DNA from 2 places in the Streptomyces sp. AM 4-1-1 genome. Region 2 is predicted to be linked to the other one. Evidence: riboswitches for the same ligand, from Rfam matches in the RefSeq annotation. Region 2 holds a riboswitch; the other holds the start of a gene.
What was found. A riboswitch is a leader RNA that binds a small molecule or an ion and turns the genes downstream of it on or off. The one in region 2 is predicted to bind thiamine pyrophosphate.
Positions count from the first base shown of each region.

Region 1: linked by a shared signal. The riboswitch ahead of PZB75_RS23960 (thiamine ABC transporter substrate-binding protein) and the one ahead of thiO (glycine oxidase ThiO) in region 2 are both predicted to bind thiamine pyrophosphate.

Region 1 covers NZ_CP119145.1:5,621,241-5,629,004, forward strand. Annotated here, with positions in the region: gene PZB75_RS23950 (nucleotidyltransferase domain-containing protein) at 1-175, opposite strand, end outside; gene rlmN (23S rRNA (adenine(2503)-C(2))-methyltransferase RlmN) at 335-1,441, shown strand; TPP riboswitch at 1,481-1,584, shown strand; gene PZB75_RS23960 (thiamine ABC transporter substrate-binding protein) at 1,656-2,759, shown strand; gene PZB75_RS23965 (iron ABC transporter permease) at 2,852-4,468, shown strand; gene PZB75_RS23970 (ABC transporter ATP-binding protein) at 4,471-5,538, shown strand; gene PZB75_RS23975 (hypothetical protein) at 5,578-6,762, opposite strand; gene PZB75_RS23980 (ATP-binding cassette domain-containing protein) at 6,744-7,541, opposite strand.
Region 2 covers NZ_CP119145.1:1,440,599-1,448,362, reverse strand. Annotated here, with positions in the region: gene pknB (Stk1 family PASTA domain-containing Ser/Thr kinase) at 1-1,429, opposite strand, end outside; gene PZB75_RS05990 (thiazole synthase) at 1,636-2,445, opposite strand; gene thiS (sulfur carrier protein ThiS) at 2,448-2,654, opposite strand; gene thiO (glycine oxidase ThiO) at 2,651-3,931, opposite strand; TPP riboswitch at 3,929-4,041, opposite strand; gene PZB75_RS05975 (hypothetical protein) at 4,093-4,434, shown strand; gene PZB75_RS05970 (FAD-dependent oxidoreductase) at 4,463-5,728, shown strand; gene PZB75_RS05965 (Rv2175c family DNA-binding protein) at 6,033-6,398, shown strand; gene thiE (thiamine phosphate synthase) at 6,474-7,130, shown strand; gene metF (methylenetetrahydrofolate reductase [NAD(P)H]) at 7,442-7,764, shown strand, end outside.

The DNA of each region.
Region 1 (7,764 bases), 4.2 Mb from region 2:
GCAGGGCGTCGGGGGAGAAGGTCCCCCGGTAGTAGACGGCGAAGTCCCAGTCGCTGTCGGCCCGATGCGTGCCGGCGGCCCGCGAGCCCCCCAACGCCACGGCCCGCACCCCCGGCAGGCCGGCGAGCCGGTCCGTGACGTGAACGAGGAAGGAGTGTTCGTCGTCGAAGCGCATGGACGTGAGGGTAGGCGGGCGGACACCGGACCGCGGACCATTTTCCTGTTCGCTCCGGTCGCGGCCGATCCCACCGGCCGCTCCCGCACGGGAGCACCGGAGCCGCCCGGACCGACGGCGACCTTCGGCACGCGGCGTGTCTGCGACACTGGAGGAACCATGCCTAAGCCCGGAGAACTCACTTTCGTCGCGCCCCGCGGGGCCAAGCAGCCGCCGCGGCACCTCGCCGACCTCACGCCTGCCGAGCGCAAGGAGGCCGTCGCCGCGATCGGTGAGAAGCCGTTCCGCGCCCAGCAGCTGTCGCAGCACTACTTCGCGCGGTACGCGCACGACCCGTCCGAGTGGACCAACATCCCGGCCGGATCGCGGGACAAGCTCGCCGACGCGATGTTCCCGGACCTGATGTCCGTCGTACGGCACATCAGCTGCGACGACGACACCACCCGTAAGACGCTGTGGAAGCTGCACGACGGGACGCTCGTCGAGTCCGTCCTGATGCGCTACCCCGAACGCGTCACCATGTGCGTCTCGTCACAGGCCGGCTGCGGGATGAACTGCCCGTTCTGCGCGACCGGGCAGGCGGGCCTGGACCGTAACCTGTCGACCGCCGAGATCGTGCACCAGATCGTGGACGGCATGCGGGCGCTGCGCGACGGTGAGGTCCCCGGCGGTCCGGCGCGGCTGTCCAACATCGTGTTCATGGGCATGGGCGAACCGCTCGCCAACTACAAGCGGGTGGTCGGCGCGATCCGGCGGCTGACGGACCCGGAGCCCGACGGGCTCGGGATCTCGCAGCGGGGCGTCACCGTCTCCACGGTCGGACTGGTCCCGGCGATGCTGCGGTTCGCCGACGAGGGCTTCAAGTGCCGTCTGGCCGTCTCGCTGCACGCCCCCGACGACGAGCTGCGCGACACGCTCGTACCGGTGAACACCCGGTGGAAGGTGCGCGAGGTGCTGGACGCCGCGTGGGAGTACGCGGAGAAGTCCGGCCGCCGGATCTCCGTCGAGTACGCGCTGATCCGTGACATCAACGACCAGGCGTGGCGCGGTGACCTGCTGGGCCGGCTCCTCAAGGGCAAGCGGGTGCACGTCAACCTCATTCCGCTGAACCCGACGCCCGGTTCGAAGTGGACGGCCTCCCGGCCCGAGGACGAGAAGGCGTTCGTCGAGGCGATCGCCGCCCACGGGGTGCCGGTGACCGTCCGGGACACCCGTGGTCAGGAGATCGACGGGGCCTGCGGGCAGCTGGCGGCGGCCGAGCGCTGAGGCCGAAAAGGCACGTGTAGCCTGGGCCGAACCAACTTCATATTCCGACAGGGGAGCGCCACAGCGCTGAGAGTGCGGCACGCCGCAGACCCTCTGAACCTCGCCCGGGTCATTCCGGGTAGGAAGTTCGGTCGTTACTCGAGCTGTTGCGCCCTGCCCGCTCTCCGGAGCGGGCAGGGCCGCGTCTCTTCCTGGTCACCCCCAGGAGGAATGAATGCACACCACCACGAAGACCGCCGCGATCTCGCTCGCCGCGGCCCTCGGCGTCACGGCGCTGGCCGGCTGCGGCGGTTCAGACGACTCCGGCGCCGGGAGCGGCGCGTCGAAGGGGACCGGGTCGAAGACGGTCACCCTGGTCAGCCACGACTCGTTCGCCGCCTCCCCCGCCGTGCTGAAGGCGTTCACCGAGGAGACCGGCTACACCGTCAAGGTACTGAAGAGCGGTGACGCCGGAGCCGCCCTCAACCAGGAGATCCTGACCAAGGGCTCCCCGCGCGGCGACGTGTTCTTCGGCGTCGACAACACCCTGCTCTCACGCGCCCTCGACAACGGGCTGTTCACCCCGTACGAGGCGAAGGGCCTCGACCGGGTCTCGCCCGACGCCCGGCTCGACGGGGACAAGCACCGGGTCACGCCCGTCGACACCGGCGACATCTGTGTCAACTACGACAAGAAGTACTTCGCGGACAAGAAGCTCGCCCCGCCGCAGAGCTTCGCCGACCTGGTGAAGCCCGCGTACAAGAACCTGCTCGTCACCGAGAACCCGGCGACCTCGTCGCCCGGTCTAGGCTTCCTCCTCGGCACGGTCGCCGCCTACGGCGACGGGGGCCACGAGGACTACTGGAAGAAGCTCAGGAGCAACGGGGTCAAGGTCGTCGACGGCTGGGAGCAGGCGTACAACGAGGAGTTCTCCGGCTCCGCGGGCGGCCGCAAGGCCAAGGCCGACCGCCCGCTCGTCGTGTCGTACGCCTCCAGCCCGCCCGTCGAGGTGCTGTACGCGAAGCCGCAGCCGGCCGAGGCGCCGACCGGCGTCGCCACCGGCACCTGCTTCCGGCAGACGGAGTTCGCGGGTCTGCTGACCGGGGCGAAGAACGAGGAGGGCGGCAAGGCCCTGCTGGACTTCCTGATCAGCGAGAAGTTCCAGGACGACATGCCGCTCACCATGTTCGTGAACCCCGTGGTCAAGGACGCGAAGCTGCCGGAACTCTTCACCAGGTTCGGCGCGAAGGTCGACAAGCCGGCCACGGTCGACCCGGAGAAGATCTCCAAGAACCGTGAGCAGTGGGTCCAGTCGTGGTCCTCGCTCGTCGTGAAGTAACGAAGCCCCCCGGCCGCGGGGTGGGCGCGCGCGGGGAGGCGGGGCGCCCCGGCGGCCGGGCACGCCGGGACGCGGTGACACGGCTCGCCCTGATGGCCGTGCCGTTCGCCTTCTTCGCGCTGTTCTTCGCCTACCCCGTCGTCGCGATCGTCGGCCGGGGACTGAAGACCGGCGGTGTCTGGCAGTTCGGCCGGTTCGGCGAGGTGCTGGCCCGGCCGGACATCCTCGACGTCCTCTGGTTCACCGGCTGGCAGGCGCTCGCCTCGACGGCGCTCACCCTGCTGATCGCGCTGCCCGGCGCGTACGTCTTCGCCCGCCTCGACTTCCCCGGCAAGCAACTGCTGCGCGCGGTCGTCACCGTGCCGTTCGTGCTGCCGACCGTGGTCGTCGGCACGGCGTTCCTGGCGCTCCTCGGGCGGGGCGGCCTCCTCGACGAGATGTGGGGGGTACGCCTCGACACCACCGTGTGGGCGATCCTCCTCGCCCATGTCTTCTTCAACTACGCGGTGGTCGTGCGGACCGTCGGCGGACTGTGGTCGCAGCTCGACCCGCGCCAGGAGGAGGCCGCCCGGGTCCTGGGCGCCGGGCGGTTCGCGGCCTGGCGGCGGGTCACCCTGCCGGCCCTCGCGCCCGCCGTGGCCGCCGCCGCGCTGATGGTCTTCCTCTTCACCTTCACCTCCTTCGGTGTCGTGCAGATCCTCGGCGGCCCGGCCTTCTCCACCCTGGAGGTGGAGATCTACCGGCAGACCGCCCAGTTCCTCGACCTGCCGACGGCCGCCGTGCTGACGCTGGTCCAGTTCGCCGCGGTCGGCGCGATCCTCGCCGTGCACGCCAGGACCGTGCGCCGCAGGGAGACGGCGCTGAAGCTGGTCGATCCGGCGCAGACCGCGCGCCGCCCGCGCGGCGCCGGACAGTGGACGCTGTTCGGCGGGGTGCTGCTGACCGTCGTGGTGCTGCTCCTGCTGCCGCTCGGGGTGCTCGTGGAGCGGTCACTGGCCGTGCCCGGCGGCGGCCACGGCTTCGACTTCTACCGCGCCCTCGGGTCGGTCGACGCCGCCGGCGGTGTGTTCCTGGTGGCGCCGATCGAGGCGATCTGGAACTCCCTGCGGTACGCACTGGTCGCCACCGTCATCGCGCTGGTCGTCGGCGGGCTGGCGGCGGCTGCGCTGACCCGGCGCGCGGGACGGCTGGTGCGCGGTTTCGACGCGCTGCTGATGCTGCCGCTCGGGGTGTCCGCCGTCACCGTCGGATTCGGGTTCCTGATCACCCTGGACAAGCCGCCGCTCGATCTGCGGACCTCGTGGGTCCTGGTGCCGCTGGCCCAGGCGCTGGTGGGCGTGCCCTTCGTCGTACGGACCATGCTGCCCGTCCTGCGGGCGGTGGACGGCCGGCTGCGGGAGGCCGCCGCCGTGCTCGGCGCGTCGCCGCTGCGGGCCTGGCGGGAGGTCGATCTGCCGCTGGTGCGGCGGGCGGTGCTGGTCGCGGCGGGCTTCGCGTTCGCCGTGTCGCTGGGGGAGTTCGGGGCGACGGTGTTCATCGCACGCCCGGACAATCCGACCCTGCCCGTCGCCGTGGCGCGACTGCTGGGCCGGCCCGGTGAGCTCAACTACGGGCAGGCGATGGCCCTGAGCACCGTACTCATGCTGGTGTGCGCGGTCTCGCTGCTGCTGCTCGAACGTATCCGCACCGACCGATCCGGGGAGTTCTGAGAATGCTGACACTCGAATCGGCCACTGTCCGCTTCGGCGGCAGGACCGCGCTGGATGCCGTCGATCTGAAGGTCGCCGAGCACGAGATCGTGTGCGTGCTCGGCCCCAGCGGCAGCGGCAAGTCGACCCTGTTGCGGTGCGTCGCCGGGCTCCAGCCGCTGGACGGCGGCCGGGTGCTGCTCGACGGGGCGGACCAGTCGGGGGTACCGGTGCACCGCCGCGGCCTCGGCCTGATGTTCCAGGACCACCAGCTGTTCCCGCACCGCGATGTCGGCGCCAATGTCGCGTTCGGGCTGCGGATGCGAGGCGCGGGGCGCGGGGAGCAGGCCCGCAGGGTAGGCGAACTCCTCGATCTGGTGGGGCTGCCGGGCGCCGGACGCCGGGCGGTCGCCGCACTGTCCGGCGGCGAGCAGCAGCGCGTCGCGCTGGCCCGCGCGCTGGCGCCCCGGCCGAAGCTGCTGATGCTGGACGAACCGCTCGGCCAGCTCGACCGCAGTCTGCGCGAACGCCTGGTGGTCGAACTGCGCCTGCTGTTCGGCCGGCTGGGTACGACGGTGCTCGCCGTCACCCATGACCAGGGCGAGGCGTTCGCGCTCGCCGACCGGGTCGTGGTGATGCGGGACGGCGGGATCGCCCAGGCCGGTACGCCGCTGGAGGTCTGGCAGCGCCCCGCGTCCGCCTTCGTGGCGAGGTTCCTCGGCTTCGACAACGTCCTGCCCGCGACGGTGACGGGCACGGTGGCCGACACGGCCTGGGGGAAGGTGCCGGTGCCGGGCGGGTCCCGGCAGGGGACGTGCGATCTGCTGATCCGTCCCGCGGGGGTGCGGATCGGCGACCCGGCGGACGGTCTGCGCTGCGTGGTCGGCGCGCGCACCTTCCGGGGCAACCACGTCACCGTACGGCTGAGCCCCGACGAAGGGCCGGTCCTGGAGGCCGAGTGCGCGCTGCGGGACACACCGGACGAGGGGGCCGCCGTGGGGGTCACGTTCGACGCGGCGGAGTCGGTGGTGCTGCCCGGCCCCGTACCCCTGGGACAGGCGGCCGGGCCGTCCGCGCCGACCGCTCGTTAGCCGGCGCTCAGGCGCTCAGGCGCTCAGGCGGACAGGTGCTCAGGCGCTCAGCGGCAGCGCGGCCAGGGCGGCGATCGCCCAGGTCAGTGGGGCGAACAAGGCCAGCAGGGCGCCGGTGCGCAGGGCCGTCGCACCCCGTAGCGACGCGGCCGGCGCACCGAGCCGCAGCAGGGTGTCCGTCGTGCGGGCGCGGGTCTGCCTCGTCTCCAGCGCCGAGGTCAGCAGCGTCGCGGTGGTGCAGCCGACGACGAGTACCGCGCCGAGCACGGTCAGCGGCCCGAAGACCCGCTGCCCGGCGCCGGACAGTGAGGCCGCCGCGACGATCCCGGACAGCACCGCGCACAGTACGCCGAGGGGCCGTCCGATCCGGTGCGCCTCACTCATCAGCATCCGGCCCGCCAGGAGCCGTACGCCGCCGGGGCGCACCGCCTGCACCAGCCTGCCGCAGAGGTGGGTGAGGCCGGGGCCCGCCAGGGCCAGGCCGACCGCCGTCAGCGCCCATCCGGCGAGCACGAAGGCCGGGGCGGATTCGAGCCTGCCGGGCAGCGGGAGCAGACCCCCGGTGGGGCCGTGATCGGTGTACGACTCGACGGCGAGTCCGGCCGCCGTCAGCGCCACGCCCCAGGGCAGACCGCTGGGTGGCGCGGCCGGGGCGGTGTCCTCGGCGGCGCCCGCCCCGGAGAACTCGCCCGAGGTGGCGTCGGCGGCCGTCGTGGGACGGTTGCGCAGGGCCAGCGCGCTCGCCGTCGCCGCGGCCACCGGGGTCAGGGCCAGCAGGGTGAGCGCGCCGGCCAGTGGCAGCGGGACGTTCGCGCCCAGGAGCCCGGCCGCCGCCCCGTCGAAGGGCATTCCGGAGAGGTCGCCGCGCAGATGGAGGAAGAAGAGCAGCGCGACCATGGAGCCGAGGAGGCAGGAGACAGCCGTGGAGACCGCGGCGATCACTGTCAGCCGGGCCGGGCCGAGGCCGACCGCGGAGAGCCCGGGGCGGGGCCGGGTGCCGGGGTCCGTGCGGGCCACCGCCACCGCGAACTGCACGGTGGCGGCGAGGGGTACGAGGCACCACAGCAGCCGGGTCGCGGCCGCCGCGGCGTGCTCGGGGTGCCCGGCGGCGTATCCGAGGACGCACAGCAGCAGGAATCCGACCCCGGCGGAGGCGGCGGCGACGAGCAGACGACGCAGCAGGACCAGGGGGTGGGCGCCCCGGGTCAGACGGAGAGCGAGCACGCCGTGCGGCCTTCCGTGTCTTCGTCCCCGGACACGGCGGCCCCCACTTTTCCGGCGGACGTGCCTGCCGCCGGGATGTCGGACCCCGGGGGCAGGGCGACGGTGGTGACGCGGCGGCCGTCCAGCAGCGGGACCGTGCGGTCGGCGAGCGCCGCGATCTCGGCGTCGTGGGTGGCGAGCACCACGGTGATGCCGTGCGAGCGGGCCGCCGTCGTCAGGGTGCGCAGCAGATGGGTCCGCTCGGTGCGGTGCAGGGTGGCGGTCGGCTCGTCGGCGAAGATCACCGCCGGGGCGGCGGTGAGGGCGCGGGCCATGGCGGTGCGCTGGCGCTGCGACTGGAGGAGGGCGTGCGGTCGCGTCTTGGCGCACATGGCGATGTCCAGGCGGTCCAGCCACTCCATGGCGGCCTTCTTCGCCACCCGGTGCGATACGCCGCGCAGCAGCAGCGGCAGAGCCGCGTTCTCCCAGGTGTTCAGCTCGGGCACGAGCTGTGGTTCGGGGGCGATCCAGCCGAACCGCTCCCGGCGCAGCCGCTCGCGCAGCCGGGGGCCCATCGTGTGGACGGGGACGCTGTTGAACCACACCTCGCCCCGCTGGGGCACCAGCTGGCCGGAGAGGCAGTGCAGCAGGGTCGTCTTGCCGCTGCCGCGCGGACCGGTCACGGCAAGGATCTCGCCGTCCCGGATGCCGAGGGAGACCCCGCCGAGTCCGGGCGAGCCGTTGTGGGAGTGGTGCAGGGAACGCGCCCAGATCACGTCGTTGTCCGGCGGAGTCACCATGACGTACACCTCGGTTCGGATCAGTTTTCCCGTTCCCCCGTCCGGGGGGAGCGAAGGCGGGGCCGATCGGTCACTCGGCACGGTAGGGAGTCGGACCGGGGTGCGCGGACAGCACGCGGCCCGGGTGCCCCCATCCCACTCGAATGGGGGCACCCGGGCCGTGCGGACGGTGGGCCGGGGGCGCTGGCGCCAGGACGCCGACGTGTTCCGGGCGGGACCGCGT
Region 2 (7,764 bases):
TGAACTCCGTGGTCACCATGCCGGGCGCCAGCCCTCGCTTCGTCAGCGCCCGCCGGGCGTCGGCGAGCGTGCTGCCCCGCACATCGGGCACCGCCACGATCTCGGGGCCGCGCGAGACGACGAGCGACACCGAGCCGTTGCCCCGGATTCGTTCGCCGGCCTTCGGGTCGCTGCTGATGACCGTGCCGCGCTCGACGGTGTCGCTGTAGGCGCGGTCGACCCGGCCGAGATCGAGACCGGTGTCGGAGAGGCGCTTCCCGGCGGCCTTCTCGCTCTGCCCGAGGAGGGCGGGCACCCGGGTGAACTGTCCGGAGTTGATGTACCAGATCCCGCCTCCGACGCCCAGGACCAGCAGCACCGCCACCACGGCGGCGAGCACACCCCGCCTCGGCGTGCCGCCGAACGGCGTCCACCGCTCGCTCCGGGCGGGCGGCGGGGACAGCGGTGGAGGGGTCTCCAGACGGCTGGTGCGGTCGGAGACGTCCGCCCCGGACGCGAGCGCCCGGGGAATCACACTCGTACGGTCGTCGGCCCCGTCACGCTCCTCGGCGAGCGCCTGCGGGGGCACGGCGTCCAGCTCCTCCTCGGTGAGCGCGGCGCGCGCCTCCAGCACGAGGGCGAGCAGCGCGACCGCGTCGTGCGGGCGGACCTCGGGATCACGGGCCGCGGCCACCGCCACCAGGTCGTCCAGCTCGGCCGCGAGCCCGGGGACTGCGGCGGACGGGGCGGGCACGTCCTCGTTGAGGTGCTGGTAGATCACCTGGGCCGGGGTGCCACCGGTGTGCGGCTTGGCGCCCGTCAGCATCTCGTGCAGGACCACACCGCAGGCGTACACATCGGCACGGGTGTCGGCCGTGCCGTGCTCGATCTGCTCGGGGGCGAGGTACGAGACGGTGCCCAGCACCGAGCCCGTGGTGGCGGTGACGGAACCCACCGCCCGTACGAGACCGAAGTCGGCGACCTTCACCCGGCCGTCGTCCCCTATCAGGACGTTCTCCGGCTTCATGTCGCGGTGCACGAACCCCGCCCGGTGGGCCGCCCCCAGCGCGGCGAGGACCGGTTCCAGGATGTCCAGCGCGGCCCGGGGCCGCAGCGCGCCCCGCTCCCGCAGGACGTCACGCAGGGTGCATCCCGAGACGTACTCCATCGCCAGATAGACGTACGCGCCCTGCGCCCCCTGGTCGAAGACGGCGACCACGTTGGGATGCGCCAGCCGGGCCACCGACTTGGCCTCGCGGATGAAGCGCTCGACGAACGAGACGTCGGCCGCGAGCGCCGGGTGCATCACCTTGAGGGCGAGCACCCGGTCGAGACGGGTGTCCAAGGCCCGGTAGACCGTGGCCATCCCGCCGACGGCGATGCGGGCGTCGACGCGGTAGCGGCCGTCGAGCACCTGCCCGACAAGAGGGTCCTGGAGGGTCGTATCCACGCAGGCGAGTCTACGAGCAGCGACGGCCCCGGCCCGCCGCCCGGGGCCGAGCCGGGTCCGTACCGCGGCCGGGCCGTGACAGACGCTCCGCCACCCAGGACCTCCGGCCGCCTCTCGACCGGACGCACCGGACGACGTCCCCCCGGGCGGACACCGCCGGTCACGGCATCACGGCATCAGGGTGCGACGGCCCGGAAGGTCCGGCACTACGGTGCGACGGCCCGGAAGGCCGGGCGCTCCGGGTCCAGGACCGCCACGCCCTCGTCCGGTGACGAGGCCAGCGCGAAGTGGCGGCGCGGGATGCGGCCCGCGCGGTGCGCCAGCCTGCCACCGTCCACCGCGTGCCGCATCGCCGCGGCCATCAGCTCGGGTTCGCGGGCCCGGGTCACCGCCGACGCGAGCATCACCGCCGCGCACCCCAGCTCCATCGCGAGCGCCGCGTCCGACGCCGTCCCGGCGCCCGCGTCGAGGATCACCGGCACCCCGGCCCGCTCGGTGATCAGCTGGAAGTTGTGCGGGTTGCGGATGCCGAGCCCGGAGCCGATGGGGGAGCCCAGCGGCATGATGGCCGCACATCCCACGTCCTCCAGCTTCCGGGCGAGCACCGGATCGTCGCTGGTGTACGGCAGCACCGTGAACCCGTCGTCGACCAGGGTCTCCGCCGCGTCCAGCAGCTCGATCGGATCGGGCAGCAGGGTCCGCTCGTCGGCCACCACCTCCAGCTTCACCCAGTCGGTGCCCAGCGCCTCCCGGGCCAGCCGGGCGGTCAGCACGGCCTCGCCCGCCGTGAAACAGCCCGCGGTGTTCGGCAGGACCCGGATGCCGAGCCGTTCCAGCACCGAGAGCACCGAGCCGGCCACCCCCGGGTCGAGCCGCCGCATCGCGACGGTGGTCAGCTCGGTGCCGGAGGCCACCAGCGAGCGTTCGAGCACATCGAGGCTGGGCACCCCGCCGGTCCCCATGATCAGCCGGGACGAGAAGGTGGCGTCCCCCAGCGCGAACAGATCGTCGGACACGGTCAGCCTCCCTGGACCGCGGTCAGTACCTCGACCCGGTCGCCGTCGGCGAGCGCCGTACGGGCCCACCGGCCGCGCGGGACGACGGACTCGTTGACGGCGGCGGCGATCCCCGAGGGCGCGGCGCTCAGCGTCGCGACCAGGACGTCCAGCGTGGTGCCGGGGGCGATGGCGCGGGGTTCTCCGTTCACGGAGACGGACATGGTCATACGGGCTGCTCCTGGGATACGGGGACGGCCGCGGACGGGAAGCGGCCGGGGGCGAAGGGGCGGGCCACCTCGGGCAGCTCACCGGTGGTCAGGGCCCGCGCCAGGGCGTCGCCCGTGACGGGGGTCAGCAGCACCCCGTTGCGATGGTGCCCGGTGGCGAGCAGCAGGCCCGGCAGGGCGGTGGGGCCCAGCAGCGGGGCGTTGTCGGGGGAGGCGGGGCGCAGACCGGCCCGGGTCTCGGTGAGCGGCAGCTCGGTGATGCCGGGCACCAGTTCGTGCGCGTCGCGCAGCAGCTCGTACACCCCGCCCGCCGTGACCGTGGTGTCCCAGCCCAGCTCCTCACTGGTGGCGCCCACCACGAGTTCGCCGTTCTCCCGGGGCACGAGATAGATGTGGCCGCCGCGCACCACGGCCCGGACGGTCCGGCTGAGGAACGGGGCGTACGCGGGCGGCACGGTCAGCCGCAGCACCTGCCCCTTCACCGGGCGGACCGGGGGCACCACCCCGCCGGGCAGTCCGGCGAGCCGTCCGCTGAGACTGCCCGCCGCGAGCACCACCTGGTCGGCGGTGAGCCGGGCGCCGCCCGCGAGCACGGCGCCGACCGCCCGGTCCCGTACCACCGAGAGCCGTGCCACCCGCTCCCGGTGGAAGCGGACCCCGGCCCGCTCGCACGCCGTCAGCAGCGCGGCGGCCAGCCGCCGGGGATCGACCTGGTGGTCGCCGTCGACGCGCAGGCCCCCGCGCACGCCCGGCGCGAGCATCGGCTCCAGCCGACGGCACTCACGCCCGGTGAGCCAGTCGGAATCCAGTCCGCAGCGGCGCTGGAGCTCGTGCAGCTCCCGCAACTGCGCCCGGTCGTCCGAGTCCAGCGCGACGGCCAGCGTGCCGCAGGCGCGGAAGCCGATGTCCTGGCCGCTCGCCTCCGTCAGCTCGGCCGCGAACGCGGGATAGCGCGCGGCCGAGGCGACGTTGAGGCCGAGCAGCAGTTCCTCCCCGTAGTGGAGTTCGGTGACGGCGGCGAGCATTCCGGCCGCGACCCGCGCGGCCCCGCCGCCCGGTCCTGGATCGGCGACGGCGGTACGCAGCCCGTGCTGCGCGGCCCGCCAGGCGGTGACCAGGCCGATGATCCCGCCCCCGATGACGAGGACGTCGGAACCGGCGGAGGACCACGGGCCCCGCGCGGGGCCCCGCCCGGACCGGTCCTGGCCCGGCCCCCCGGTCTCTTCACCGGGCCCGGGGCCATCCCCGCGAGCACCTGTGGTCTCGGAAGAACGCATGGGCGTCCAGCCCCTCCCTTCGCCGGCATGACCCGGATCAGGTTCGTACGGTCGGAGGCCGCCCAGCCCCCCTCTCAGCCCGGTGCGTCCGGGCTCCCGCGAGTGCCTTACGTTGGCCACCATAAACCTTGGCCCTGACGCGCAGTAAGGGAGCCGCAGCCATGGCCCGCTCGCTCGACGGACTCGTCCTCTCGCCGGTCGCCGACCAGGCCCCCGGCCAGGTCTCCACCCGCACCCGGTTCGCCTACCACGAGGAAGCGGGGCGGATCTGGGCCGAGTACGCGGGCGGTGACGTGGTCCGCGGCCATCTCGTCGGCACCCGTACCGCCGACACCCTGGACTTCCGCTACGTCCAGCTCACCCAGGACGGGGCCACCTCCTCCGGGCACTGCGTCTCCACCGTCGTCGAGCTCGCCGACGGACGGGTGCGGCTGGACGAGCGGTGGGAGTGGGAGTCGCGGGAGGGCGGCGGGACGAGCGTGGTGGAACAGCTCGGTCTCTGACGCCACGTCAGGTGTTTAGGGTGGACGGGTGAGCGAGCAGACCGAACAGCAGACAGAGAGCCGCCGCCGAGTGGTCGTCGTCGGGGCGGGCATGGCGGGCGTCCGGACCGCGGTCGCCCTGCGTGAGCAGGGCTTCACCGGCTCGGTCACCCTCATCGGCGCCGAACCCCACCCGCCGTACGACAGGCCCCCGCTCTCCAAGGCCGTGCTGCTCGGAACCGCCGAGCACTCCGCCTTCGACATCGACTTCGCGGCGCTGGACATCGAACTGCGGCTGGGGCTGGAGGTGACCGGTGTGCGTCCCTCGGCGCACGAGGTGGACACCGCCGCCGGGACCGTCCCGTACGACGTCCTGGTCGTCGCCACCGGGGCCGAACCCGTCACGCTCCCCGGCTCCGGGGACGCCCCCGGCGTCCATCTGCTGCGCACCCTCGACGACGCGACCCGGCTGCGGCCGGTGCTCGACGAGCGGCGCCCGGTCGTGGTCGTCGGCGCGGGCTGGATCGGCGCGGAGTTCACCACGGCGGCCCGCGCGGCGGGCTGCCGGGTCACCGTCGTCGAGGCCGCCGACCGGCCGCTCGCGGGCACCATGCCGGCCGAGGTCGCCGCCCCGATGGCCGCCTGGTACGCGGAGAGCGGCGCGGAACTGCTCACGCTCGCCCGGGTGGCGCGCGTCGAACCGGGCGCGGTCGTCCTCGCCGGGGACGCGTCCGGTGCGGACGGCCGGGTGATCGCGGCCGACGCCGTCGTCGTCGGGATCGGCGCCAGGCCCGCCACCGGCCCGCTCGCCGGGTCCGGCATCCGGCTCGGCCCGGACGGTTCGGTGACCGCCGACAGCGCCCTGCGCGCCTCGGTGGCCGATGTGTACGCCGTCGGGGACTGCGCCTCCTTCCCCTCCGCCCGCTACGGCGAACGCCTGCTGGTCCACCACTGGGACAACGCCCTCCAGGGCCCGAGGACCGTCGCCGCGAACATCATCGGCGCCGAGGCGGGCGAGCCGCCCGTGCCGTACGACCCGGTGCCGTACTTCTGGTCCGAGCAGTTCGGCTGCTTCGTCCAGTACGCGGGCCACCACGCGGCCGCCGACACCCTGCTGTGGCGCGGCGACCCGGCGGACCCCTCCTGGACGGTGTGCTGGCTGCGCGACGGGATGCTGGTCGCGGTCCTCGCGGTCGGCCGCCCGCGCGATCTGGCGCAGGGCCGCAAGCTGGTCGAGGCGGCGGCGCGGGTCGATCCGGTACGGGTCGCCGACCCCTCCGTGCCGCTGAAGTCCACCAGGACCGACGCGCCCTGACGGCTCCGGGAGGACGGGCGGTACGGGGCAGGAACGGGCCGGTTCCGGGAGGGCGAGCGGCAGGCGCGGGCCGGTTCCGGAAGGGCGAGCGGTACGGGGGCAGGAACGGGCCGGCTCCGGAAAGGCGAGCGGCAGGCGCGGGCCGGCTCGGAAGGCCGAGCGGTACGGACTCCGGAACCGGTCGCGGGAGGCCCGGCGGCGCGGGGAGCCGGGCCGCGGTCGAGGGGGCCGTACACCCCGGTGGGGACCTCCGTCCGGGCGGCCCGGCTACCCACTGTCGGTCCGGGATGGCACGCTTGTCCCCGTGACCGAGATTGACGCAAGGATCGATGCTCTCGTCCCCGCCTGGCTCCACCTGCCCGACATCGCGGAAATGCTCGATGTCGAGGTGACGCGTGTACGGCAGCTGGTCAAGGAGGGCCAGCTCATCGCCGTACGACGTGGGGAGAACCGGGCGCTCCAGGTGCCCGCCGCCTTCATCGACGGCACCAAGGTGGTGAAGGGCCTCGCGGGGACCCTGACCCTCCTGAGGGACGACGGCTACACCGACGTGGAGATGCTGGAATGGCTCTTCACCCCCGACCCCACCCTGCCCGGCAGCCCGGCCCAGGCGCTGAGCGAGAATCGCGGCACGGAGGTGAAGCGTCGCGCCCAGGCGCTCGCCGTCTGACCGAGACCACCACACGCGGGGTACGGGCCGCCGTGCGCGGCCCGGCCCCCGCCGTACCGACGGGGGGACCGCTCCATGTCCACGTCCACGCCTCGCGCGCTACTGTCCGACGCCCGGCTCTATCTGTGCACGGACGCCCGCAAGCGGCAGGGCGACCTCCCCGCGTTCCTCGACGCCGTGCTCTCGTCCGGGGTGGACATCGTCCAGCTGCGCGACAAGGGCATGGAGGCGGCCGAGGAGCTGGACCACCTGGCGGTGTTCGCCGACGCCTGCCGCCGCCACGGCAAGCTCCTCGCCGTGAACGACCGGGCCGATGTGGCGCACGCCATAGGTTCCGACGTGCTGCACCTGGGACAGGGCGACCTGCCGGTGCCCGCCGCCCGCGCCGTCCTCGGCGACGGCGTGCTCATCGGCCGCTCCACCCACGCCGAGTCGGAGGTCGACGCTGCCATGGCCCAGCCGGGCGTCGACTACTTCTGCACCGGGCCCTGCTGGCCCACCCCGACCAAACCCGGACGGCACGCCCCCGGCCTCGGCCTGGTGCGACACGCGGCCTCGCTCGGCCGGCCACGCCCGTGGTTCGCCATCGGCGGGATCGACGCGGGCAATCTGGACGAGGTGCTGGACGCGGGCGCGCGCCGGATCGTCGTGGTGCGGGCCGTCACCGAGGCCGACGACCCCGCCTCGGCCGCCGCGGGTCTGGCGGAGCGAATCAGGGCACGGGACGTATGAGCCTCCGCCCCTGACCGCCCGTCGACGCCCGTGCCCGCCCGTGCCGTCACGTGCCCGCCTGACCCGCGGCCGGCGCGTGGCCGGGGAACGGCGTCGTCCCGGACGCGGTGGGAGCCCCTTCCAGGGGCGGGTGACCGGCCGCTCCGAGGCCGGTCACGAGGACGGGGAGTGACCGTGGCAGCCCCCGGTTGTCCCTTCCCGGGTGCCTCAAGTGTCCACGGCTGTCCGAAGGGTGGACAACAACCTGTGTAATTCGGACAATTTACAAGGGCTTGCCGCAGGGGCCGTTCGACCCTGGTTAATCTGCCAGCATGGCCCTTGGCACACCTTCTACCTGGAACGATCGCGCCCGTACCGTGCGTGATCTGCTGGCGACCGGCAAAACCTCGTACTCGTTCGAGTTCTGGGCGCCCAAGACCGAGAAGGGCGAGCGCAACCTCTGGAACGCGCTGCGCCGTGTCGAGGCGGTGAGGCCGAGTTTCGTGTCCGTCACCTACGGAGCCGGTGGCTCCACCCGCGACGGCACGGTCAAGGCCACCCAGCAGATCGCTGCCGACTCCACCCTCACCCCGGTCGCCCACCTCACGGCGGTCGACCACTCCGTCGCCGAACTGCGCAACATGATCGGGCAGTA